Regions from separate parts of the Novosphingobium sp. AAP1 genome, predicted to be linked through region 2. Evidence: riboswitches for the same ligand, from Rfam matches in the RefSeq annotation. Region 2 holds a riboswitch; the other holds the start of a gene.
The links. A riboswitch is a leader RNA that binds a small molecule or an ion and turns the genes downstream of it on or off. The one in region 2 is predicted to bind cobalamin.
Positions count from the first base shown of each region.

Region 1 (11,746 bases), on a different contig from region 2:
GCATCTCGGCAGACCGTCAGGATTTTGAAGCAGCATGAATTACCGCCATTCCTTCCATGCGGGCAACAGCGCCGATGTCGTCAAGCATGCCCTGCTGATCGCGCTGGTGCGGGCCTTGCAGCAAAAAGACGGCGCGCTGACCCTGATCGACACCCATGCCGGCTGCGGGATTTACGACCTGCGCGGCGACGCGGCCCAGCGCACCGGCGAAGCGACGCAGGGTGTGATGCGGGCCTTTGCCGACCAGAACCCCCTGCTGGACGACTATCGCGCCGCCGTGCAAGCCGTGAACGATGGCGCGGAGCCACAGCTCTATCCCGGTTCGCCACGGTTTCTGGCGCAGCTACTGCGGCCGCAGGATCTGCTGATCCTGAACGAAAAACACCCCGACGATGCCTATGCCCTGCGCGGCGCAATGCGCGATACGCCCGCGGCCGTGCATCAGCGCGATGCCTATGAGCTATGGCTGGCGATGGTGCCGCCACGCACGGCGCGTGGGCTGGTGGTGGTCGATCCGCCCTATGAACAGACCGACGAACGCGCGCGGATCGTCACGACGCTTGCCGCGGCCCAGCGCAAATGGGCCCATGGCGTGACGGTGATCTGGTACCCGCTCAAGGACCGCGCCGCCCATGTCCGCTGGAAGGACCAATTGCGCAAGCTGCGCATCCCGAAACTGCTGACCATCGAGCACTGGCTCTATGATGCCGACCAGCCCGGCATCTACAACGGCGCCGGGCTGTTCATCGTCAACCCGCCCTACGCCTTTACCCAGGCACTGCCGCCCATGCTCGAAGCGTTGCGCGCCGCGCTGGCGCCAGAGGGGCACCGGGGCGAGCTTGCAGCCGCCTGGCTGGGCGCGTGATCGGGCGACCTGCCGCGTAGCCCCTCCCCGCACGGCGGCGAGGGGCTTGGCGCTCACCGCTTCAGCAACGGCGCCAGATAGTGGCCGGTAAAGCTCGCCTTGTTCTTGGCGACCTGTTCCGGCGTGCCCACGGCCACCACTTCGCCGCCGCGCACGCCGCCTTCGGGGCCCATGTCGATGATCCAGTCGGCGGTCTTGATCACATCCAGATTGTGTTCGATCACCACCACGCTGTTGCCCTGCTCCACCAGGCGGTGCAGCACTTCCAGCAGCTTGCGCACGTCTTCGAAATGCAGGCCCGTGGTGGGCTCATCGAGGATGTAGAGCGTCTTGCCGGTGGAGCGGCGGGCCAGTTCCTTGGCCAGCTTCACGCGCTGCGCTTCGCCGCCCGATAGCGTGGTGGCCTGCTGCCCCACCTTGACATAGCCCAGGCCCACTTCGCCCAGCATGGCCATGCGATCGCGGATCGGGGGCACGGCCTTGAAGAACTCCACCGCGTCTTCGATCGTCATGTCGAGCACGTCGGCGATCGAGTGGCCCTTGAACTTCACTTCCAGCGTCTCGCGGTTATAGCGCTTGCCGCCGCATTCCTCGCACGTCACGTAAACATCGGGCAGGAAATGCATCTCGATCTTGATCAGGCCATCGCCCTGGCACGCCTCGCAGCGTCCGCCCTTGACGTTGAAGCTGAACCGCCCGGCCTTGTAGCCGCGCGCCTGCGCCTCGGGCAGACCGGCAAACCAGTCACGGATCAGGGTGAACGAACCGGTATAGGTCGCCGGATTGGAGCGCGGGGTGCGGCCGATCGGCGACTGGTCGATCTCGATCACCTTGTCGCAATGCTCCAGGCCCTTGATCGCGTCATGGGCGCCGGCCACCACGCGCGCGCCATTGAGCACACGGGCAGCACCGGCCTGCAGCGTGTCGATGGTGAGGCTGGACTTGCCCGAGCCGGACACGCCGGTGACGCAGCAGAACGTGCCGAGCGGAATCTTGGCCGTCACGTTCTTGAGGTTGTTGGCCCGCGCGCCTTCCACCACCAGGGACAAGCCATTGCCCTTGCGGCGCTTCTTGGGCACCTCGATCCGGCGCGCGCCGGTCAGGTATTGCCCGGTCAGGCTGTCGGGATTGGCGAGGATATCCTCGAGCGTGCCCTGGGCGACGATCTCGCCGCCGTGGACGCCCGCGCCGGGGCCGAGATCGACGACATAGTCCGCCGCGCGGATCGCGTCCTCGTCATGCTCTACCACGATCACCGTGTTGCCCAGGTCGCGCAGCCGCTTCAAGGTTTCGAGCAGGCGGTCGTTGTCGCGCTGGTGCAGGCCGATCGACGGTTCATCGAGCACGTAGAGCACGCCCGACAGGCCCGAACCGATCTGGCTGGCCAGGCGAATGCGCTGCGATTCCCCGCCCGACAGCGTGCCCGAGGTGCGATCGAGGTTGAGGTAATCGAGCCCGACATTGTTGAGGAAGCCAAGACGCTCGTTGATTTCCTTGAGGATCGCCTTGGCAATCTGGCTCTGCTGGCTGGTCAGCTTCGCGTCGAGCGTGGCGAACCAGTCCAGTGCATCGCTGACCGACAGGCGCGTGCTGGCAGAAATGTCGTTGCCGGCCACTTTCACGCTCAACGCCTCGGGCTTCAACCGCGCGCCGTTGCAGGTTTCGCAGGGCTGCGCGGTCTGGAACTTGCCCAGTTCTTCGCGCATCCAGGCGCTTTCGGTTTGTAGCATGCGGCGATTGAGATTGCCGATCACGCCTTCGAACGCCTTGGAAACGGTATAGCTCTTCTTGCCGTCGATGAAGGTCAGCGGCACGGCCTTGCCCGCGGTGCCATGCAGGATCACGATCTTCACCTCGCCGGGCAGCTTGTCCCACGGGGTATCGAGGTTGAAGCCGAAGTGATCGGCCAGGCTGGCCAGCACCTGCATGTAATAGGGGCTGGGCGGGTTGGACTTGGCCCAGGGCACAATCGCGCCCTGCTTGAGGCTCAAATGCTCGTTGGGCACGACCAGTTGCGGGTCGAACAGCAGCTTTTCGCCCAGCCCGTCGCAGGCCGGGCACGCCCCCTGCGGCGCGTTGAACGAGAACAGCCGAGGTTCGAGCGCATCGAGCGTGAAGCCCGAAACCGGGCAGGCAAACTTTTCCGACAGGACAATGCGGTTGTCGGGCAGGCCGGCGCCCTTGAGCTGGCCTTTAGCAGTGCCCTTCTTGGCCTTTTCCGGCGGCGCCTCACCATTCAATTCGGCCACGGTCGTATCGGCCAGGTCGATAAAGACCAGGCCATCGGCCAGCTTGAGCGCCTGCTCGAAACTGTCGGCCAGGCGCGTCTGGATGCCGTCCTTCACCGCAATGCGGTCGACCACCACCTCGATATCGTGCTTGTACTTCTTGTCGAGCGCGGGGGCGTCTTCGATCGCGTAAAGCTCACCATCGATGCGCACGCGGGTGTAGCCCGCCTTCTGCCACTCGGCGAGTTCCTTGCGGTATTCGCCCTTGCGGCCGCGCACCACCGGCGCCAGCAGATAGGCGCGCGTGCCCTCGGGCAGGGCCATCACGCGATCGACCATCTGGCTGACGGTCTGCGCGCTGATCGGCAGGCCGGTGGCCGGCGAATAGGGCACGCCGATCCGCGCCCAGAGCAGGCGCATATAGTCATAGATTTCGGTGACCGTCGCCACGGTGGAGCGGGGGTTGCGGCTGGTGGTCTTCTGCTCGATCGAAATGGCCGGCGAGAGGCCGTCGATGTGCTCCACATCGGGCTTCTGCATCATTTCCAGGAACTGGCGCGCATAGGCCGACAGCGATTCGACATAGCGCCGCTGCCCTTCGGCATAGATCGTGTCGAACGCCAGGCTGGACTTGCCCGAACCGGACAGGCCGGTGATCACCACCAGGCTGTCACGCGGCAGATCGACATCGATCCCCTTCAGGTTGTGCTCGCGCGCGCCGCGCACGGAAAGGGTGGTCAGCGCGGAGCGAGCGGCACCGGGCGCACGTGTGGGGGCGGTCGACATGAAGGGCAATGTTCCAGATTTGTTCGATTCACGCAAGCCTGTCGCAGCGCAGCAAGAACTGCGCAAGATGGCTCGGTGGGCAAGGGCGATTGACCCCTGATGTGGGGAGCCGATCAGCCGATCGCAAGCGCGCGGGTGCGCCCATCGCCCACCCAGCGTGCCTTGACGCCCCAGACCCCGGCTAGCACGCCTTCGGCCAGCGCCAGGTGCGGCGCGCCATTGGCGGCCACGGTGCCACGGTCGAGCACGATGACGTGATCGGCATGGTTCATCGCCAGGGCCAGATCGTGCAGCACGACCACCACGCCCACGCCTTGCCCCGCCAGACGGCGAAAATGGGCGAGCAGCGCCTGCTGGTGCGCCAGGTCGAGCGCAGCCAGCGGCTCGTCCGCCAGAATCCAGCGCGGCTGCCCGGCCAGGACCCGCGCCAGCAGCGCGCGTGCCCGCTCCCCGCCCGACAGCGTGCCCACCTCGCGCCCGGCAAGGCCGGTAAGGTCAAGCGCCTGCAAGGCTGCCATGGTTGCGGCCGCGTCGATCCGCAGCGGTGTGCGGTGCGGCAGGCGGCCGAGCCGCACCAGCGTTTCCACCGTCACGTTCCACGCCACCTCGCCCGCTTGCGGCAGATAGCCGATGGCAATGGCGCGTTCGCGCGCCGTCAGTTCGGCCAGGCGATGCTGCCCCAAAGACACGTGCCCGCCATCGGGCTCTTCCAGGCCAGCAAGCGCCGAAAGCAGCGTGGACTTGCCTGCTCCGTTCGGCCCGCAAATCGCGGTCAGGCGTCCTGGCGACAGCCCCACGCGCACATCGCGCAGGCGGCCCACCATGGTGACGGCATCGGTAACAAGATCCATGGCCCCGGTGCCTCTCAAGCCAGGCCGCGCCGCAGGCGCAGCAGAAGATGCAGGAAGAACGGCGCGCCCAGCAGGCTGAGCGCGATGCCCAGGCGCAGCTCACCCCCCGCCAGCGGCAGGCAGCGGCACAGCGTATCGGCGAGCAGCAGCAACAGCGCCCCCGCCAACGCGCTGGGCAGCAGCAGGCTGGATGGGCGGCGATCGGTGAACGGGCGCACGATATGCGGCACCATCAGCCCGACAAAGCCGATGACCCCGGCCGCCGAAACCCCGGCCCCCACCACCAGGCCCACGCCTACCACCATCAATCCGCGCAAGGCCGCCGGATCGAGGCCCATCGAGCGGGCCGCCAGCTCGCCCAGGGTCAAGGCATCGAGCGCCGGCCCGGCACGCCACAGCAGCACCAGCCCCAGCGCGGTGAGCGGCGCGGCCAGCGCCACATCGTGCCAGCTGCGATCGGTCAGCGCGCCCATCAGCCAGGTGACAATCTCGGTCAGGGCAAAGGGATTGGGCGCCAGGCTGATCGCCAGGCTGGTCAATGCGCCAGCCAGGCTGGACAGCATCATGCCGGCCAGCGTGAACAGCGCCACGCCCCCGGCCAGGCCCGTGCGCGGTCCCGACGCGATCAGTGCCAGCAGCACCATGCCCCCAGCGGCGCCCGCCAGGGCCATCGCCGGCAGCGCGAAAGGCTGCACCGCAAAGCCGGTAAACAGCGACAGCACCGCACCTAGCGCGGCGAGCGGCGCCACCCCGAACAGGCCGGGATCGGCCAGGGGATTGCGCAGATAGCCCTGCATCGCCGCACCCGCCGCGCCCAGTCCGGCCCCGACGATCACCGCCAGCACCGCGCGCGGCAGGCGCAGTTGCGCCAGGATCACCGTGGCATTGGCACCGGCCGGATCGAACGGATTGATCCACACCTGCCCGGCCAGCAGGCACAGCGGAAACAGCACGAGCAGCAAGCCACCCAGCACCAGGGGCAAGGCAGCACGGTTCATGGCATCGCTTCCAGCTCTTGGCGCACCGCCACCATGCGGTTCAGGAACCGGGGAATGGTTGGGCCGCCGCAATAGATCAGGTTGGGGGAAATCGGCACGCGCGCGGTGTGGCGCAGCGCCGCCAGCGCGGGATGGAACAGCAGGCGGTCTTCCTGCGGCGCGGCCTGATCGGCCAGGGTGCCGCGCGGGGTGCCCACGGCCATGATCACGCGCGGCGGATCGGCCAGCATGCGCTCCAGCGACAGGCGTTCGGATTGGCCCAGGCCGCGTTGCGCACTGAAATTGGCAAAGCCGGCACGCATCATCAGGTCTGATGCCAGGGTATTCTGGCCCGGCACCAGGCCGCCCGGTTCCCACAGCACGGCCGTGATCGGCGCCGTGCCCGGCGGCGGCGCCGCGGCGGCGACTGCGCGGTCGATCCGCGCGATCAGCGCGGCGCCGCGCGCCGGCTGCCCGGCCCAGCCGGCCAGGCTGCGCACCTGGGCGCGCGCGGCATCGAGCGATTCGGCAATGCCCACCGTTTCCACGCGCAGGCCCAGCCCGCGCAACGCCGCCAGCGTGGCCGGATCGGCATAAGTGCTGGTCACCACCAGATCGGGATGCAGCGCCAGCACGCTTTCTACCGCGCCATCGGTGGTGGCAAAGCGCATGGCCTGCGCCACGTCCATCGAGGTTTGTGCCGGATCGCGGCTGTAGGAAGACAGCGCCAGGATCTGCGCGGGATCGGCCACTTCTGCCAGGATCGCATCGCTGCAAGGGTTGAGCGACACGATCCGGGGCAGACGATCGGTGGCCTGCGGATCGGCGGGAGCCACCTGCGCGCACCCGCCCAGCATCAGCGCCAGCACCACGGCACCGCGCCCCATGCGCCGGCAGAGCAAGGCAAAGTCAGGCACGATGCGGCCGCTCACGGCAAAGCCATTCCTCCAACCGGCGCAACGCCATCAGTACCGCAGGCGAACGCCACCGAACACGGAACGACCCAGCGCGCCATAGCCCGCTGCCGTCACCAGCGGCCGATCGAACACGTTTTCCACCCGGCCGAAAAGTTCGGCCTGATGAAGGATCGGCAAACTGGCGCGCACGGTGGTGACGCTACCGCCCGCCAACTTGATCGAATTGGCCGCGTTGTCAAAACTTTCCGACTGGAAGCGCAGGTCTGCGGCCAGGGCCAGGCCGGCCCAGGGCGTGGTCCAATCGAGCGAGGTGGTCAGCGCGTGGCGCGGGCGGCGCGCCAGGTCGTTGCCGAACGTGGCGGCGCCAGGCGTGCGGTCGGTCGCCTCGGTATAGGCATAGGCGATCGTGCCCTTGACCTGGCTGCTGAGCGCGGCGCCCACATCGAGCTCGACGCCTTGCGCGCGCGCCTTGCCGACGTTGTCATAGACGCCATAGGTATGGCCCTGGCACAGCGCGGTTTGCGCCATGAAGCACGAGACATAGGCGATGAGGTTGCGGGTATCGCGGCGGAACAGCGTGACGCCGGCATGGAAGCCGCCATCCTGGCTGGCATAGACCACGCCCAGGTCATAGCTGCGGCTGCGTTCGGGAGCGAGCGCGGCATTGCCGTAATCGGGCGAGAGCAGCTGATAGAGCGTGGGCGCGCGGAAGCCTTCGCCATAGCTGGCATTGAGGCGCAGCCCGCGCACCACTTCCACCGTGCCGTTGGCCCCCAGGCTGACATTGCTGCCGAACTGGCTCTGTTCGTCATAGCGCACGCCGGCGGCCAGGCTCGCCTTGGCGGTGTACCAGCCGAGCATGGCATGGCCGCTGGTCAGATGCGCGTTCTGGCGCGTGTCATAGGTGCTGTCGAACCGGGTCCATTCGCGATCCGCCCCGAAATCGATCGCGAAATCAGCAGGCAGGCTATAGCGGCCGTTCAATTCCACCCGCTCGCTGCGGCCGTTGTAGCCATATTCGAACGCGTTGTCGGCCCCGCCGGTGTAATAGCGGCGGCGCGTGTCGGACAGGGCATAGCCGGCATCGAGCGTCAGCGGACCGCCGGCATAGTGCAGCCCGGCGCGGCCGAAGAACTGCCGCGTGGTGGTGTATTCCGGGGTATCGGCAAAGACATAATCGGGCGCGGGATAGCCATCGATCTGGGTCTTGCCATCGGCATAGCGGGCATTGGCGACCAGCGACAGCGTTTCGGTGAGGTTGACCCGCGCCTTGCCGCCCACGCGCCACTGGTCATAGCCATCGCGCTCGGTCCCGCTGGCAGCGGCCGAAACTCCATCGGTGGTGGCATAGCCACCATCGATCGAGAAGGCATAGCGGTCGCGCTTCACGCCGGCGACAGCATCGGCATCATAGCTGCGGCGCGAGCCGGCCTCGGCCGAGGCTTCGACGCCGTCGATCTCGCGCGTGGTAACCGCGATCACCCCGCCAATGGCAGAGCTGCCCCAGACCACCGAGTTGGAGCCGCGCAGCACTTCGATCCGCTCGATCCCGCCGCTCGTCAGCGTGCCGAAGTCAAACCCGCCCGATGGCGCCGAGGGATCTTCCACGCGCACGCCATCGACCAGCACCAGGGTGTGCTGCCCTTCCCCGCCGCGCAGGCGCACGGCGGTTTGCGCACCCAGACCCCCGGTGCGCGACCAGGTCAGGCCCGGCACGCGATCGAGCACGCGGGTCAGGTCAACGCCCTGCACCGCCTCGATCGTCTGCAACGGCAACACGGTGATGGCCTGGCCGGTCTGGTCGAGCGACAGGTCGTTGCCGGTGGCCAATACAGTGATCTGCGCGCCATCGCTGGCGGGGGCTTCATCGGCATAGGCAGGGGTGGCCAGCATCACGGCGGTGGCCAGTGCAACAAGCGATGTCTTCACGGTTCTTTTCCTCCCGGCCCATGGACAGTCTTGCCGTCCATGGCGCGAGGGTCCGCCGGGCCCTGGCGGAAGACTCGTCACGCTTGCGCCCGGTACACCCCGCCCGGCCGCGGAACGACCACACACCGGCAGGTTTCCTGGCTCATCCGAAGTCAACGCGACACGCCGGCCTTCCCAGCCCGCCAAGGGGCCAGTGGCGCGCAAGGGCGCGGCGCTCGTCCGGAAACAGTTGCGGGGGCAGCGCCGGCTGGTTCCGGCTTCCCTCTTAGCCCGCATGGTTGCGGGCACCGGTGGCGTCAGGCGGGGCGGATAGCGACACCTGCACCAAGGGGCAAGCCCGCAGCCGTGATTAACCAACCCGTAGCAGCCTGTGCCTTATCGGGACGAGGACGATTCCTGCCGTGCATGGTTGCAGTGCAACGCGTAACGCACCATGGCGCAGACCAAGCCTGCCCTGTTTCACGCCCTATGCCAGACCCGATTCCCTTCACCGGCGCCACGCCCACCCTTCCGCCCAAGGCGCTGATGCCGCCGCCGGGGCCGGAAGAGCGCGTCGCCCTGGCCGGGCAGCGGCAGGCCGATGGCGCGCTGATCGCGGCGCTTACGCTGCCGCCGGTGCGCCCCCGCGATTTTGCCGCACGCATCCGCCGCCGCGACATGACCTCGTGGCGCCACCAGCATCGCGCGCCCTCGCGCCTGGCCGAGCGGGCCGCCGGTATTGCCGCGATCGGCGCGCTGGGCCTGGTGCTCGGCGCGATCGGCTGGGGTTCGCCCGGCAGCGATGCCGCCGCAGCGCAGGATCGCAACGGCGGGCTGCAACCTTTCGAGCGGGCGGGCGAAAGCTTTCCCGGCTCGGCGTTCTATTATGTGTCGGCGCAAGACAGCGGCCTGCTTGCCCCGCAGGACGCCGCCCGCGCCTGGGACAGGCAAGTGGGCGCCATCCGCAGCGACGCCGATGATGGCACCACCACCACGCCCTGGTCTGCCAATCCGGCAGCACGCCCGCTGTTTGCCACCGGCAGCGGCGAAGACCGCTGGCGCGCACTGCAATGCCTGACCACCGCGATCTATTACGAAGCCGCGTCCGAACCGGATGCCGGGCAGCGCGCGGTGGCGCAGGTCGTGCTCAACCGCGTGGCGCACCCGGCCTTTCCCAAGACGGTTTGCGGCGTGGTGTTCCAAGGATCGGAACGCCCCGGCTGCCAGTTCAGCTTTGCCTGCGACGGCGCGATGGCGCGCCGTCCGGTGCAACAGTTCTGGGACCGCGCCCGGCGCGTGGCAGCCGATGCCCTGGCGGGCAACGTGTTTGCCCCGGTGGGCCTGGCCACGCATTACCATACCAGCGCGGTCCATCCGCTATGGTCAGACAAGCTGGCCTTCATCGGCACGATCGGCGCGCATCGCTTCTATCGCTGGGCCGGATCGGCCGGGCAGCCCGCCGCCTTCAACGCCAGCTATCACGGCGGCGAACCGCTCGCCGCGCCCCATCCGCGCAGCTGGGTGCCGGCCGCGGCCGACGTGGCCGATCCCGTGACGCTGGAAAAGGCGTTCGAGGAAGGCCGCATCAGCGCGCTCGAACACACCGGTGCTTCGGCCCTGGGCGCCACGGTGAGCATCATGGACAGCCCCAGCCAGGCGCCGCAGCGGCCGATCTCGGCCAGCGCCGCGCCGCCACCGGCCACGCCGCTGCCCGGCGCCCCCAGCCCGCAGCTTCGCCCGGAAGCGCGGGAAACCTATGAAAACGCCGGAAAATGGATTGCCCAGCCGCATGGCTAAAGGCTGATTGAACCCGGCCAGGCGCTGCATCGGCACGCTTGGCCGCGTCGGCGGGAACATCAATGTCCCGTTTACCGTCTCATCTCACGCCCTGTTAGCGCAACGCCCCGTAGAAGGACGGCAGAGCCGCCAGGAAGTTTACCCCGAAATCGGCTTTGAACACGAAAAAAGCCGAACTTTCGGTGTCGCGATGAAGAACGGAGACCACCCGCGCATGCTGCGTTTCGCCCCTCGCTATGGCATGATCTCGCCCTGTCTCCGCCGGCCCGCCGGCCGCGTGCCGCGCCCTGCCAACGACAATCCGGCCTGGTCGCTCCAGGCAGCCCAGGACTATCCCTCGCCGGTACGCGCCATGGCCGGGCGCCTCGCTGATCGACTGGCCGAGGACGCCCTGCTGGCCGAAGCGCTGCGCCTGTTTGCCAGTCATGGCCATGCCGCTGCCGGGCAAGCTGCCCGCGCCGCCACCCGCGCGGCGATGGCCGGGGACGCGGAACAGGCGGATTGGTGGGCGCAGGTGTGCCACACGCTCGATCGCCGCAAGGCCATTGCCCTGCGCCGGGAACTTGCCGGGCTCGGATGAATTTCACGCAGCAAGCCGAAAAGGCTTCGTCAAACGCTGCCCGGTTCGTCGCACCATCGTGCCGAGCCGGTCATGGCTGCGCCCATCGCCGGCACGCCTGAAAAAACCCGGCGGCCGCACCGTTCTGAAACGCGGCAAAGGGCTTGCCTGTCGCATTCGTATGAACGGTAGATTTACCACTTAACGCTATTGCGAACTGATATCAAAGAAACCCGCAGATGCGGGGTTTTTTGCGGTTGCAATCCCTCTCGGGCAGGCCTACGTGCCCCTCCACTTGCCGGCAACCCTTCCCGTCTCGCGGGCGCGGGGGGACCTCCATCCGGGGGCTTGAGTCGGCAACGCTTGAACGCTTGTCCCGCGACGACTCCGGGAAAGGACCGTAAAGCACATGGCACGCAAGAAGATCGCGCTCATTGGCGCGGGTAACATCGGTGGCACTCTGGCGCATCTGGCCGCGCAGAAGGAACTGGGCGACATCGTCCTGTTCGACGTGGTGGAAGGCGTTCCGCAGGGCAAGGCCCTCGATCTCTCGCAGTGCGGCCCGGTCGAAGGCTTTGACGCCAAGATCATCGGCACCAACGATTACAAGGACATCGCTGGCGCGGACGTCATCATCGTGACGGCTGGCGTGGCGCGCAAGCCCGGCATGAGCCGCGATGACCTGCTCGGCATCAACCTCAAGGTGATGAAGTCGGTCGGCGAAGGCATCCGCGACAACGCGCCCGACGCCTTCGTGATCTGCATCACTAACCCGCTCGACGCGATGGTCTGGGCGCTGCGCGAATTCTCCGGCCTGCCCGCCAACAAGGTGGTCGGCATGGCTGGCGTGCTCGACTC
Region 1 is NZ_LJHO01000001.1:544,621-556,366, forward strand. It holds gene IP65_RS02380 (23S rRNA (adenine(2030)-N(6))-methyltransferase RlmJ) at 35-865, shown strand; gene uvrA (excinuclease ABC subunit UvrA) at 919-3,879, opposite strand; gene IP65_RS02390 (ABC transporter ATP-binding protein) at 3,993-4,730, opposite strand; gene IP65_RS02395 (iron ABC transporter permease) at 4,745-5,728, opposite strand; gene IP65_RS02400 (ABC transporter substrate-binding protein) at 5,725-6,639, opposite strand; gene IP65_RS02405 (TonB-dependent siderophore receptor) at 6,673-8,553, opposite strand; cobalamin riboswitch at 8,663-8,860, opposite strand; gene IP65_RS02410 (cell wall hydrolase) at 9,022-10,329, shown strand; gene IP65_RS02415 (hypothetical protein) at 10,520-10,909, shown strand; gene mdh (malate dehydrogenase) at 11,298-11,746, shown strand, end outside.
Region 1: linked by a shared signal. The riboswitch ahead of IP65_RS02405 (TonB-dependent siderophore receptor) and the one ahead of IP65_RS12055 (HoxN/HupN/NixA family nickel/cobalt transporter) in region 2 are both predicted to bind cobalamin.

Region 2 (11,746 bases):
GAGCGTCGCGTCGCAGCCGACTTGGGCACGGCGGCGGATCGCATCGTGCGATCGCGCGGCGGCCTTGCCGACGGCGGCCACATCGATGCCCAGCAGCTGGCCAGCGCGCTTGAGGAAGCGGCCGTCGACCATGACGGTGTCAACGTTCGCCGGCTGGCCGTGCTGGACCAGCTGGAAGGTGGCGTTGCTATCGTCCACCGCGATCATGTTGAGATCGCTGGTGCGTACCAGGATCAGGTCGGCGCGCTTGCCGGGCGCGATCGATCCGGTCGTGTCTTCAAGTCCCAGCACCCGCGCGCCGTTCAGCGTTGCGAGCTGCAGCATCTGGCGCGGCATGGTCAGGCCATTGGTGGGATCTGCCGGGTTGCCGGGCCGCATAATGATCTCGGTGAACGAGGCGCCGCGCTGCTGGGCGATTCGCGCAGAGGCCATGATCGTGCGCATCGCGGCAAACGGATCCACGCAGGTCTGCGCCGTTACATCGACGCTGAAGCCGATGTCGTGGAACGGTACGCCGTTTTCAAGGAAGCGGATCAGCGGCGGCAAGCCTGCACCAATTATCGTGTCGGTAGAAGGGCAGAGGGAAATCTTGACGCCGCGCGCCGCCAAAAGCTGGAGCAGCTGGTCCGGCGTGCCGGGCCCATGGGTAAAGATGAACTCTGGCCCCAAAAGGTGCAGAACCTGCGACAGGTCGGCATGCGGGGCGATCGATTTGAGCCCGTGGCGCCGCGCCGCTTCCACTTCGGTGACGAAGTGCTGCGTCGTGTGGATGACGACGCCCAGATCGATCCGCTCGTCGCCATGCTGGCCGAGCCATTCGAGCATGGGGACAATTTCGCCATCGTCGACGGCGGTGGAGCCAGGATGCGGCAGATGGCCATAACCGAAGCGGGCGCGGATGCCGCTGTCTGCCAGGGCCTGCGCCTGCGCAAGCGCGTCTTCGGTATTGCGCAGCGCATTGGACCAGTTGTGGCAGGTGGTGACGCCAGCATTGATCGCCTCGGTCGCGGCATAGCGGATGGCGGCATAGTGATCCTCGGCGGTGTAGCTCCCGGCAAGGCGGTGGAGCGCGAAATAGCCGGGCGCATCATGCGACAAACCGCGCCAGATGCTGTTCCACATGTGCCAGTGCGTCTCGATGAAGCCGGGCATCAGGATCATGCCGGCAGCATCGATCACTTCGGCATCGTCGGCTGGCAACTCCTCGGCCACGGCGACAATGGCGCCGCCGCGCACCAGCACATCGCCGCGGGCAAGGTCGCCTATTGCGGGGTCCATGGTGAGGATGCGGGCGCCGCGGATCAGATATGCACCGCGGGGAAGATCGGTTGCCACGGCCTGGTCGTTATTCACTCGCATCTCTCCTAACCATCCCGCGCTCTGCAGCATGCGCTGCGGCCCGGTCTTTGCGCCATCCTTGGCATTCTCCCCGACGACAGGGAAGTTCCTGCATGTTCCGGGCATTTGCCTGCACGGAAACGACCGGGGAACTGCGCGTGCCGTTTTCATGCATCGGCCGTGCTGCATCATGCAGGATTCCGGCAAAGGGCCTGCCTAGACCAGCATCAACCGCATGTGCCCTGCGCCGGACCAGCCAGCGCAAGGGACACAGCAAACAACGCAAATGGGAGGATGCCTTGAACCCACGCTATTTCCTGTCGACTGCACCGTTGGCGCTCGCGCTGTGCGCGATGCCCGCTGCCGCGCAGACCGCATCGGCCGCCGCGCCCCAGGCGCCTGCTGCGGAGCCCGCAGAGGCCGCCAGCGGCGCGCAGAGCGACGCGAGCGAGCAAGGCCTCAAGGACATCGTGGTTACCGCGCAACGTCGCTCGGAAAACCTCCAGCGCGCCGCGATCGCGGTCAGCGTGGTATCGTCTGACGCACTCGCCCGGCTCAATGTCACCCAGTCCTCGCAGCTGACGACGCTGGTGCCCGCCTTGCAGGTCGCCTCCAGCGGCTCGTCCAACCTGTTCTACTTGCGCGGCGTGGGCACGTTCGCGGTCAATTCGTTCAGCGATCCGGCGATCGCGTTCAACTATGACGGCGTTTATGTCGGCCGGCCGAGCGCTACCACCGGCGTGTTCTACGATGTCGAACGGGTCGAAGTGCTCAAGGGCCCGCAGGGCACGCTTTATGGCCGCAACGCCACCGGTGGCGCGATCAACATCTTGCCGGCGCGCCCGAAACTGGACGGCAATTCCGGCGATTTCTCCGCCACGCTCGGCAACTACAACACGGTGGTGCTGCAAGGCGATGTCAATCTGGTGCTGTCTGACAAGGCCGCGCTGCGTGTTGCCGGCATCTACAGCAAGCATGATGGCTATTTGAGCGATGGTACCAATGACGAGGACGGCAAGGGTGCCCGTGCCCAATTGCTGTTCCGCCCGACGAGCGATTTCTCGATCCGCATCGCTGCCGATTATTACAAGGCTGGCGGCGTGGGTGGCAGCGCGGCCCTGGTTGGCGTGCGCAATCCCGTCACCGGCGCGATCACGCCGGCACCCACCGATCGCGGCACCGGGTTGTACGATCCGCAGGTGCAGGCGCTGTTCCCGCAGCAGGTCAGCTTCCAGATCGGTCGCACGCTTCAGCCGCTCGCCCCCTATCCAGGGCAGAACAGCACGTTCTGGGGCGTCAATGCCGAGCTGAGCTGGACTACCGCTGCCGGCACGCTGACCGTGATTCCCGCCTATCGCCGTGCCGATGTGCACGCGCTTAACGCGGTTACCTCGTTCATCAGCCTGTTCGACGAGAAGACCACCCAGAAGAGCGTGGAAGCGCGCTTCGCTTCGCCCGATACGGGCTTCTTCCGCTACCTGCTCGGCGCGTTCTACTATCGCGAGGAATCGCAAACCGCCGACGTGTTCGCCCAGCAAACGCTGACCAACTATCTGGGTGGCGCGCTCGATACGACATCCTATGCCGCGTTCGGCCGGGTGACGCTGGCCTTTACCGACACGTTCCGCCTGAGCGGCGGGCTGCGCTATACCAGCGATCGCAAGACCGTCGATGGCGCGTCGCAGACGCTGGTGGCGGTCTGCGTTGCGGCCAGCTGCCCGGGTGGCCTGGTGCTGCCCTATACGCAGACCCCGGCCGGGCTGATCTCCAGCCTTGGCCTGGTGGGCCCGCTGCCAAGCCCGGTTCCGGCATTCAGCAGCATCTATGCTGATCCGTCCGCGCCCACCAGCATCCTGGGCAACAACCGCGCGGTGCTCAACATGGAGCAGAAGAACAGCCGCGCAACCTGGCGGGCCGGTGCGGAATATGACGTGGGTCCGCACTCGCTGCTCTATGCCTCGGTCGAAACCGGCTATCGCGGTGGCGGGTTCTCCTTCGCCGTCGATCCCACCCGGCAGCAATACCGCCCCGAAACGATCCAGGCCTACACGATCGGATCAAAGAACCGATTTTTCGATAATCGCCTCCAGCTCAATCTCGAAGCCTTCTATTGGCGTTACAAGAACCAGCAGATCGCGCATCTTGGCGTCGATTCGAACGGTGCTTCGGCTTTCTTTACCGAAAACATCGGCAACTCGCGCAACTATGGTGCCGAGGGAGAGGCACAGTTCCTGGCTGCGCGCAACACGCTGCTCACTGCCAACATCCAGTATCTCAATGCGAAATACACCGATTTTCGCTATTCGACGCCCGCGCCGCCGCCTACCCGCTGCGCGGTGACGGCCCCGGCGCCGGGCTCTGTCTCCTCGGTGGTGGATTGTTCGGGCCTGCGCGCGTTGCGTTCGCCGGAATGGACGATGAACTTCGGCGTGCGCCAGACCATTCCCATCGGCACCGCGAAGATCGTGCTGCAAGGTGACGCCCGCTACCAGTCGTCCAGCTATGTCGGGTTCGAACTGCTCGATATCGAACAGCAGGCGGCCTATTGGACCGGCCAGGCCTCGGCCACGTATTCGGGCGAGGACGATAAATGGTCGGCGACACTGTTCGTCAACAACATCGGCAACCAGCGTCCGTGGGGCGATATCGTCTATAACGCCAATGCCAACCTGTTCGCCGGTTCGCCCGGCGCACCGCGCCTCTATGGCTTCCGTTTCGCGATCAAGTATTGATGGCGGTGCTGGGCCCCGGGATGGGCGTCCCGGGGCCCAGTGACCACCGCTCAGCGAAGCGAACGGCGATAGGCGGCCGGGGTAACGCCCGTCGTCCGGCCAAAGATCCGGGTAAGGTGTTCCTGGTGCGTGAAGCCGCACCGCACGGCGATCTCGGCAATCGGCAGATCGCCACGCAGCAGGTCGCGCGCACGCTCCACCCGCTGCTCGATGATGTACTGATAGGGCGCCCGCCCGGTTGAGCGCTTGAACTGGCGCGCGAAATGGATCGGGCTCAAATTGGCCGCACGGGCAAGATCGTCCACGCTGATCGGCGCTTCCATCTTCTCTGCAACCAGAGCGCGCACCCGGGCGATCTGGCTCGGCTGGAGCCCGGTGATCCGCGGCAGTTCCACCCGTTTTGCCAGAGCATGGTGGCGCACCAGTTGCGCGGCGATGAGGCGGGCGACGCTGTCGGCAAACAGATCGGATTGCCGCTCCTTGATCATCGTGCAGGCCAGCCGCGCCAGTTGTTCGAGCAGCGGATCGTGCTCTCCCATGCGCGGCAGGAACTCCACCGAGTCCAGCGCGTCGTCGCACAGTTCGCGCACTGTCGCCGCGATCAGCTTGCGATGGACGTAGAGGTGCACCGTCTCCAGCGGTGACATGAGCGCCACGCCGAAGTCGCGCTGCGCCGGCAGGATAAACAGCCCACCGGTGCCGATCCGCGCCTCGCGCCGTTCGCCGCTCAGTTCGCGCCGGATGCGCACCGGGCCATTGAGATGCACGATGATGAGATGATGGTCATTTCCGCCGAACGTGTCGGCATAGGGGGCCTCGCGCTGGTGCGAGGCATAGAACGACTGCCATTCCAGCGAGTCGCTCGACTGCAAGACCTCGTGTTCCGGCCGCAGCAGAATGCCGTGAGTGTCTGCGGCTGTAAGTCCCGATTCGGTGCCGATACGCATAGCCAATCCTCTCTCCCGGCCTGCCGGTTTTTCCGGTCCCGCACGCGGCGTAGCGAAAAACCGTACGATTGTACAGTCGCGGCTTGATGGACGATGCCATGGCCACCTGGCGGACTCGCGGTGCCGTGGCAGCCATGCCCGACCGCCGGCAGCTTTGCCCGGCCGATCAGCCCATTGGTTGACATGGATAATCGGCCGGTGTTCAACACCGCGCCAAGGACACCGCTCCGCAATCGGCACGCGCACCGCCGCCCCTGCCTGGCAAGGACAAGACGATGGCGGAACCTGGAATAGCTGACATCACGTTCGGACGCGCCGCACCCGGAATCAGCGTGCGGGACATTCACGCCGCGCACGACTTTTACGTGGGCGTGCTCGGCTTTGAGAAAGTATTCGAGAACGGGTCTCCGGTCGGCTTCATGGTCCTCAAGAAGGGGCGCGCGGAAATTCACCTGAGCCGCACGCCCGGTCACAAGCCGTCGACCACCAACGTCATGCATATCTACGTCAGCGACGTGGCTGCACTCTACGCCATCTGCGAAAGCAAAGGTGTGCGGATCATCAAACGCCTGGCCGACAAGGACTATGGCCAGCGCGCTTTCGTGTTCGCCGATCCGGATGGAAACCGCATCGACGTGGGCGAGCCCTCGAACTGATGCCCGCAGGAATGGATCGATGACAGTGCCTGTTTCCAGCGCCAAATGTCCGGACCAGCGCCTGGCGCTGGTTGCGGGCCTTGCCGTTGCTGCAGTCCACCTGCTGTTTGCCGGGCGGTACGACCTGTTCCGCGACGAGCTCTACTTCATCGTCTGCGGACAGCACCCTGCGTTCGGCTATGTCGACCAGCCGCCCGGCGTGCCCTTGCTCGCCGCTGGCCTGTTCAAGCTGGGATGGGGCGCCTTTGGCTTGCGTGTGCCGACGGCGCTGGCGGGCGGGGCGCTGGTATGGCTGGCGATGCGCTTCGCGCGGCTGCTGGGCGGGCGAAGGCTGGCACAGGCGATGGCCGGCCTGGCCTGCGCCCTCGCGCCCATGCTGATGGGCATCGTTGCCACGCTCAACACCTCGGCTTTCGAGCCGCTGGCCTGGACGGCGCTTGCCTATCTGCTGGTCAAAGCCGGTCGCGACGGTGATGATCGCGCGTTGCTGGGGGCGGGGCTGCTGGTCGGGCTCACGCTTGAGATCAAGTATGCCATGCTGTTCTGGATGGTCGGCCTGACCGCCGGCCTGCTCGTCACGCCGGGCCGCGTGCTGCTGCGGCGGCCGGCCTTGTGGGGCGGCGTGGCGATTGCCGCCATCATCGCGGTGCCGTCTTTCCTCTGGCAATATGCCCACGGCTTTCCGTTCCTGGAATTGGCAGCAGCGGCCAAGGGCAAGAACGCGGCGGTCGATGCCATGCCGTTCCTCGTCAACCAGGTGCTGGTGATGAACCCGGCGTTCGCGCCGCTGTGGATCGCCGGCCTGGCGGCCCCGTTCCTGGCAAGGCGCCTGGCCGATCTTCGTTTCCTGGTGATCGGCGCCGTCGTGGTGATCGTCATCGTGCGCCTTGGTCACGGCAAGGACTATTATCTGGCGCCGCTCTATCCCACCTTGTTCGTGATCGGCGCGACTGCGCTGGCACCCTGGGTAAAAAGCATGCCGGCCAAAGTGGGTGTGGCGGCGGTCGCCACGGCAGCCGTCGTCGTCGCGGCACTGGCAGCGCCGCTCGCCCTGCCAATCCTGTCACCAGCCGCGTTGGAACGCTATGTGCGGGCAACCGGGCTGGCGCCGCAGCAGCAAGAGCGCAGCTTTGCCGGCACAGCCTTGCCACAGAGCATGGCAGACCAGTTGGGCTGGCGCGATTTCGCGCGGCAGGTCGATGCAGCCTGGGCCCGCATCCCGGCGCCGGAGCGCGCGGTCACGGCCATCAAGGTGGACAACTATGGCGAAGCGGCCGCGCTCGATCTCTACGGCCAGGGCCTGCCGCCCGCGTTGAGCGGGCACAACCAGTATTACCTTTGGGGCCTGCGCGGACAGCATCCCATTCACGTGCTGTCGGTGCAGGATCACCTGGCCACCATGCAGCCCTATTGCCGCAAGGTCACGCTGCTCGGCCAAACCTGGTCGCGCTATGCCATGGCGTATGAAAACGGCAAGGTGATAGCGCTGTGCGAAAACGTGAAGCCATCGCTGACCGAGATGTGGCCGGATCTCAAGAACTTCTCCTGACGGCAGCCACAGCAGCAAACGTGCCTATTTGGCGGCAACGCCTTTTGCCAGGCTCCCGTTTCCCCCAGAAATGCCCCCACCTGGCGTAAACCGCGGTGCGAAATTCTGGCGCAAAGCGAGAGCATCCGGAAGACGAAATCGACCGAAAATATGGCCAAATCAATATTTTGAGATTTTATGGGAAGAAACCCGTGGTGCCGCTTACAGGACTCGAACCTGTGACCCCCGCATTACGAATGCGATGCTCTACCAACTGAGCTAAAGCGGCCCTGCCGTGTGGGCTGGCGGGCGATTAGCTTTGCACGCACGGGATTGCAATGGGTTTTGCACGCGCTGCCGGGTTTTTGTGGATATCTCTGCACAGCCATGGCCATGCCGGTTTGATGGAGCGCAATGCGCCGCGTGCCCAGGCCGGCATGATCGCGTGCACGAACACCTTTGCAGGAGCAAGCGATGACCCACGTGCCCGGTGATCTCAAGGATGCCTTTCCCGACGATGCCGCGCTGTTGCACGCGCTCAAGCTCGGCAATGCGCATGTGCACCGCCTGGTCGAGGAGTATCACGCCCTCAACCATGCGGTGCACCGGATCGAGAGCGAGGTTGCGCCCAGCTCTGACCAGCACGTGGAAGCGCTCAAGAAGCAGCGGTTGGCGGTTCTGGACGCGCTGGCCGAACAACTGGTGCTTGCCAAGGCTGGCTGAGCGCACAACGGCCATGCGCAAGCCTGTGGAGAACATCGGGATCGCTGGAAAAAAGCAGGTTGACGGATCAGCCCGCGCCGCCTAATCGGCCGCCCTACCGCGCGTCGCCAGACGCGGCGCGGACCTGGGGCGGAGTAGCTCAGTCGGTTAGAGCAGCGGAATCATAATCCGCGTGTCGGGGGTTCGAGTCCCTCCTCCGCTACCACTTTTCCTGATATTCAGCAGCGATAATGGCGCTCTTACAGGGGCGCGGTCGCCAGGCGCGCAGTGTTTTGCCCGCATGGCCGTGTCCTTGCATTGGCTTTGCGCTGGCGCTGCACGTGGCCTTGCGGCAAACCCTTGAGCATGACCTCACGCCGTGATCTTGGCCCTGCCGCAACGCTGCGGCGACTGCTTGTCGGGCGGGTGCAGGCGTTGTTCCATGATCGGGCCAAGGGCGAAAGCCCGATCGTGCGTTCGAATGATGCGCTGTTTGCGCCGGATTCGGTGATCTGGCGGGTGCATGGCGATGTCACCACGATGATGATCGGGGGCGTGACCGCGCTGCTGCTGCAAATGCTGCACCCGGCAGCGCTGGCTGGCGTGTGGGACCACAGCACTTTCCGCAACGACATGCTGGGCCGCCTGCGCCGCACCGCGCGGTTCATTGCCGTGACAACCTATGCCGAGCGTGGGCAGGCGGATGCCGCGATCGACAAGGTGCGGGCAGTGCACGAATATGTACAGGGCACCCTGGCCGACGGCACGCCTTATCGCGCCAGCGACCCACACCTGCTGGCCTGGGTGCACGTGTGCGAGGCTATCGGTTTTCTCGATGCGTGGATCGCCTATGGCGAGCCCGGCATGTCAAGCGCAGACCAGGACACCTATATGCGCGAGGCGGGTGTGGTGGCGCGCCGGCTTGGCGCCGATCCGGTGCCGGAAACGCGCGCGCAGGCCGAGGCACTCATCGCCGCGTTTCGCCCTGAACTGCATGCTGATCAGCGCACACGGCAGGTCGCGCGCATGGTGCTGTCGCAGCCGTCGCCCTCGCTGGCCGCCGCTCCGGCCCAGCACCTGCTGTTCCAGGCGGCGGTCGATTTGATGCCGCGCTGGGCGCAGGCGCTGCACGGGCGCCACCTGTCCCGGCCGGCGACACCGATCGTGCGCGGTGGCGCCATGGCCATGGCGCGCACGTTGCAATGGGCATTTGCCCCGGCCCGCCGCCTGCCACCGGCAGGTTGAACGGCGCGGTTCAGGGCTGGCCCAGCCGCCATTGCAACAGGCGCACGAATGGCTCTGGCTCATCCAGGCGGAACGCCACGCGCCTGATGCTGCGGCGGCGCAGCAGGCGATGATGATCAATCGGGGCGCGCAAATGCACGATCACGTTGGGCCAGGCCAGCAGCGCCGCATTGAGCGTGGCGGCATCGCGCACCTCGGCGCCGTCGATGGCCATGCTGACGCTCTCGATGCGGTTGAGCGGCACTGCCACGTCGAGGAGCAGCCCGGCGCGAATGCGCAAGCTGTCTGCCTCCAGCAGGATCGGGCGAAAGCGGAACGATTTGACCACGCCCACCAGGTAGACCAGTCCCAAGTCGCTCACGACGAACATCGCCAAGGCCGGCAGGCGGCTCCAGTGGCCCAGAAAGACGTGATAGACCGCCACTTCGATGGCCGAGAGCGACAGGAGCGTTATCGCCATCGGCGTAAGGTGCCGGTGATAGGCAAAGGCGCGCGCGCCGGGTGGAACGTCGGCTGGTCCTCCCCAGCGCAACAGAGCCATGTGCAGCACCACCAGTTCCGCGCGGGCCAGGCGCACCAGGGCAGGGGGCAGGAATTGTGCGGCTACGCTTTCCCAGCGCGCGGCCGTGCCGCCCCGGCGCACGATAGCCAGCGCCTGCCGACCGGCGAGGGCAAGGTGGGCAAGCAGCGCCAGCGCCATGGCCACCATCGTGCCGGGCATGGCCAACAAGGCGGCACGCAGGGCAGGCGGTGCGGCCATGCTAACGAGGCAACAGGCGCCTGCCAGCGTCGCGCATACGGTTCGAGCGTCGGGACGGCCGGCGCCATCGCGCGCGATGCGTGACAACAGCAGGCTATCGGCGCTCAGCCACAGGCAAAGCCACAAGGACAGCGCGGGGTGGCTTTGCGCCAGCGGTAGGCGCGCGGCCAGCATGGCGGCAACGATGACGACGGCGGGGACCAGGTTTGCTGCCCGTCGATGATGCGCGATGCGTGCGGCTGGAATCATCCTGCGCGGCCTCCTGCGACGGCGATGATGCCGGGCAGTGCCGATCATTGCCCAGCGCGCCGTCGCTCGCAACCACCGAAAACGCAGCGCCACCATCGCGTGGGCGTTGCGCCGCCGCTGCCGGCTGGCTATGCCCGGTGGGCCTGGCGGGATTTCTGCCGGGCAAAGATCGCGCCGGTGCCCGGAAGGGCTCAATCGGGAATGCGGTGCGGGGCCATGGCGCCCCAAATCCGCGGCTGTCCCTGCAACTGTAAGCGGCGAGCGCGATGCATACCGCCTTTCCCGATATCGGCGGGGAGGGCAGCCACTGGGCCGGACGCCAAGACGGGCGAGGCCTGGGAAGGCATGCATCAAGCCCTGACCCGCAAGCCAGGAGACCGGCCGGCGCTTGGTCGCTCATGCCTTGGTCCAGGGGATGGCCGCGGCACGGTTCGGTCCGTCAGAGCGACGCCGCCTGGCCGGTGTGTGGCTGCGTGGGCGCCTTGTGGCGTGCGCGTGGCGTCACGCGTCCGGCTCCGTCGCCATTCTGGCCGGAGTATTCCGCTCGTGCCTGTTTCCTTTCCTGTTCGCCGCCTGCTGGCCCGTTCGGCCGCGCCCTCGCTGCGCCGGCATATCGCTGCTCTTTTGGCCGGGCTGCTGCTGGCCAATGCCCTGGCCTGGCTGTGGGCGCTGGGCCTGTTCCATGATCAGCCGCTGATGCTGGGCACCGCCGTGCTCGCCTGGGGGCTGGGGCTGCGCCACGCGGTCGATGCCGATCACATCGCCGCGATCGACAATGTCACGCGCAAGCTGATGCAGCAGGGGCAGCGGCCGATCGCCGTGGGCCTGTGGTTTGCCCTGGGCCACGCCACGATCATCGCCATCGCTTCGGTCCTGGTGGCGCTGACGGCCACGGCGCTCGCCCGGTTTGGCGCCTTTCGCGAGGTGGGCGGGATGATCGCCACGACGATATCGGCGCTGTTCCTGTTTGCCATTGCCGCCATGAACCTGGTGATCCTGCGTGGGGTGTGGCGCACCTTTGCCCATGTGCGCGCAGGGGGCACCTATGTGGAGGAAGACCTTGACCTGCTGCTGTCGGGCCGGGGCCTGCTATCGCGCCTGTTCCGCCCGATGTTTCGCCTGGTCACGCGATCGTGGCACATGGCGCCGCTTGGCTTTCTGTTCGGGCTGGGTTTCGATACGGCCACGGAAGTCGCGCTGCTCGGCCTGTCGGCCAGCCAGGCGGCGAGTGGCCTGGCGTTGGGCACGATCCTGGTGCTGCCCGCGCTGTTTGCGGTGAGCATGGCGCTGATCGATACGATCGATGGTGTGGTCATGCTTGGCGCCTATGAGTGGGCCTTCGTCAAGCCGATCCGCAAGCTCTATTACAACATCACCATCACGCTGGTTTCGGCGCTGGTGGCGATCGTGATCGGCGGGATCGAGGCGGCCGCACTGATCGGCCAGAAGCTGGGCCTGACCGGTGCGCCATGGCGGTTGGCGGCCAATCTTGCCAGCAATTTCAACGGGCTGGGCTTTGCCATCATTGCCCTGTTTGCGTTGTGCTGGCTGGCCAGTGCGGCGATCTATCGCTGGCAGCGGCTCGACGA
Region 2 is NZ_LJHO01000005.1:32,831-44,576, forward strand. It holds gene IP65_RS12000 (TetR/AcrR family transcriptional regulator) at 1-1, shown strand, start outside; gene IP65_RS12005 (amidohydrolase family protein) at 1-1,353, opposite strand, end outside; gene IP65_RS12010 (TonB-dependent receptor) at 1,638-4,070, shown strand; gene IP65_RS12015 (helix-turn-helix domain-containing protein) at 4,121-5,017, opposite strand; gene IP65_RS12020 (glyoxalase/bleomycin resistance/extradiol dioxygenase family protein) at 5,293-5,673, shown strand; gene IP65_RS12025 (glycosyltransferase family 39 protein) at 5,693-7,222, shown strand; tRNA gene IP65_RS12030 (tRNA-Thr) at 7,415-7,490, opposite strand; gene IP65_RS12035 (YdcH family protein) at 7,676-7,924, shown strand; tRNA gene IP65_RS12040 (tRNA-Met) at 8,053-8,129, shown strand; gene IP65_RS12045 (oxygenase MpaB family protein) at 8,270-9,148, shown strand; gene IP65_RS12050 (hypothetical protein) at 9,159-10,157, opposite strand; cobalamin riboswitch at 10,316-10,558, shown strand; gene IP65_RS12055 (HoxN/HupN/NixA family nickel/cobalt transporter) at 10,758-11,746, shown strand, end outside.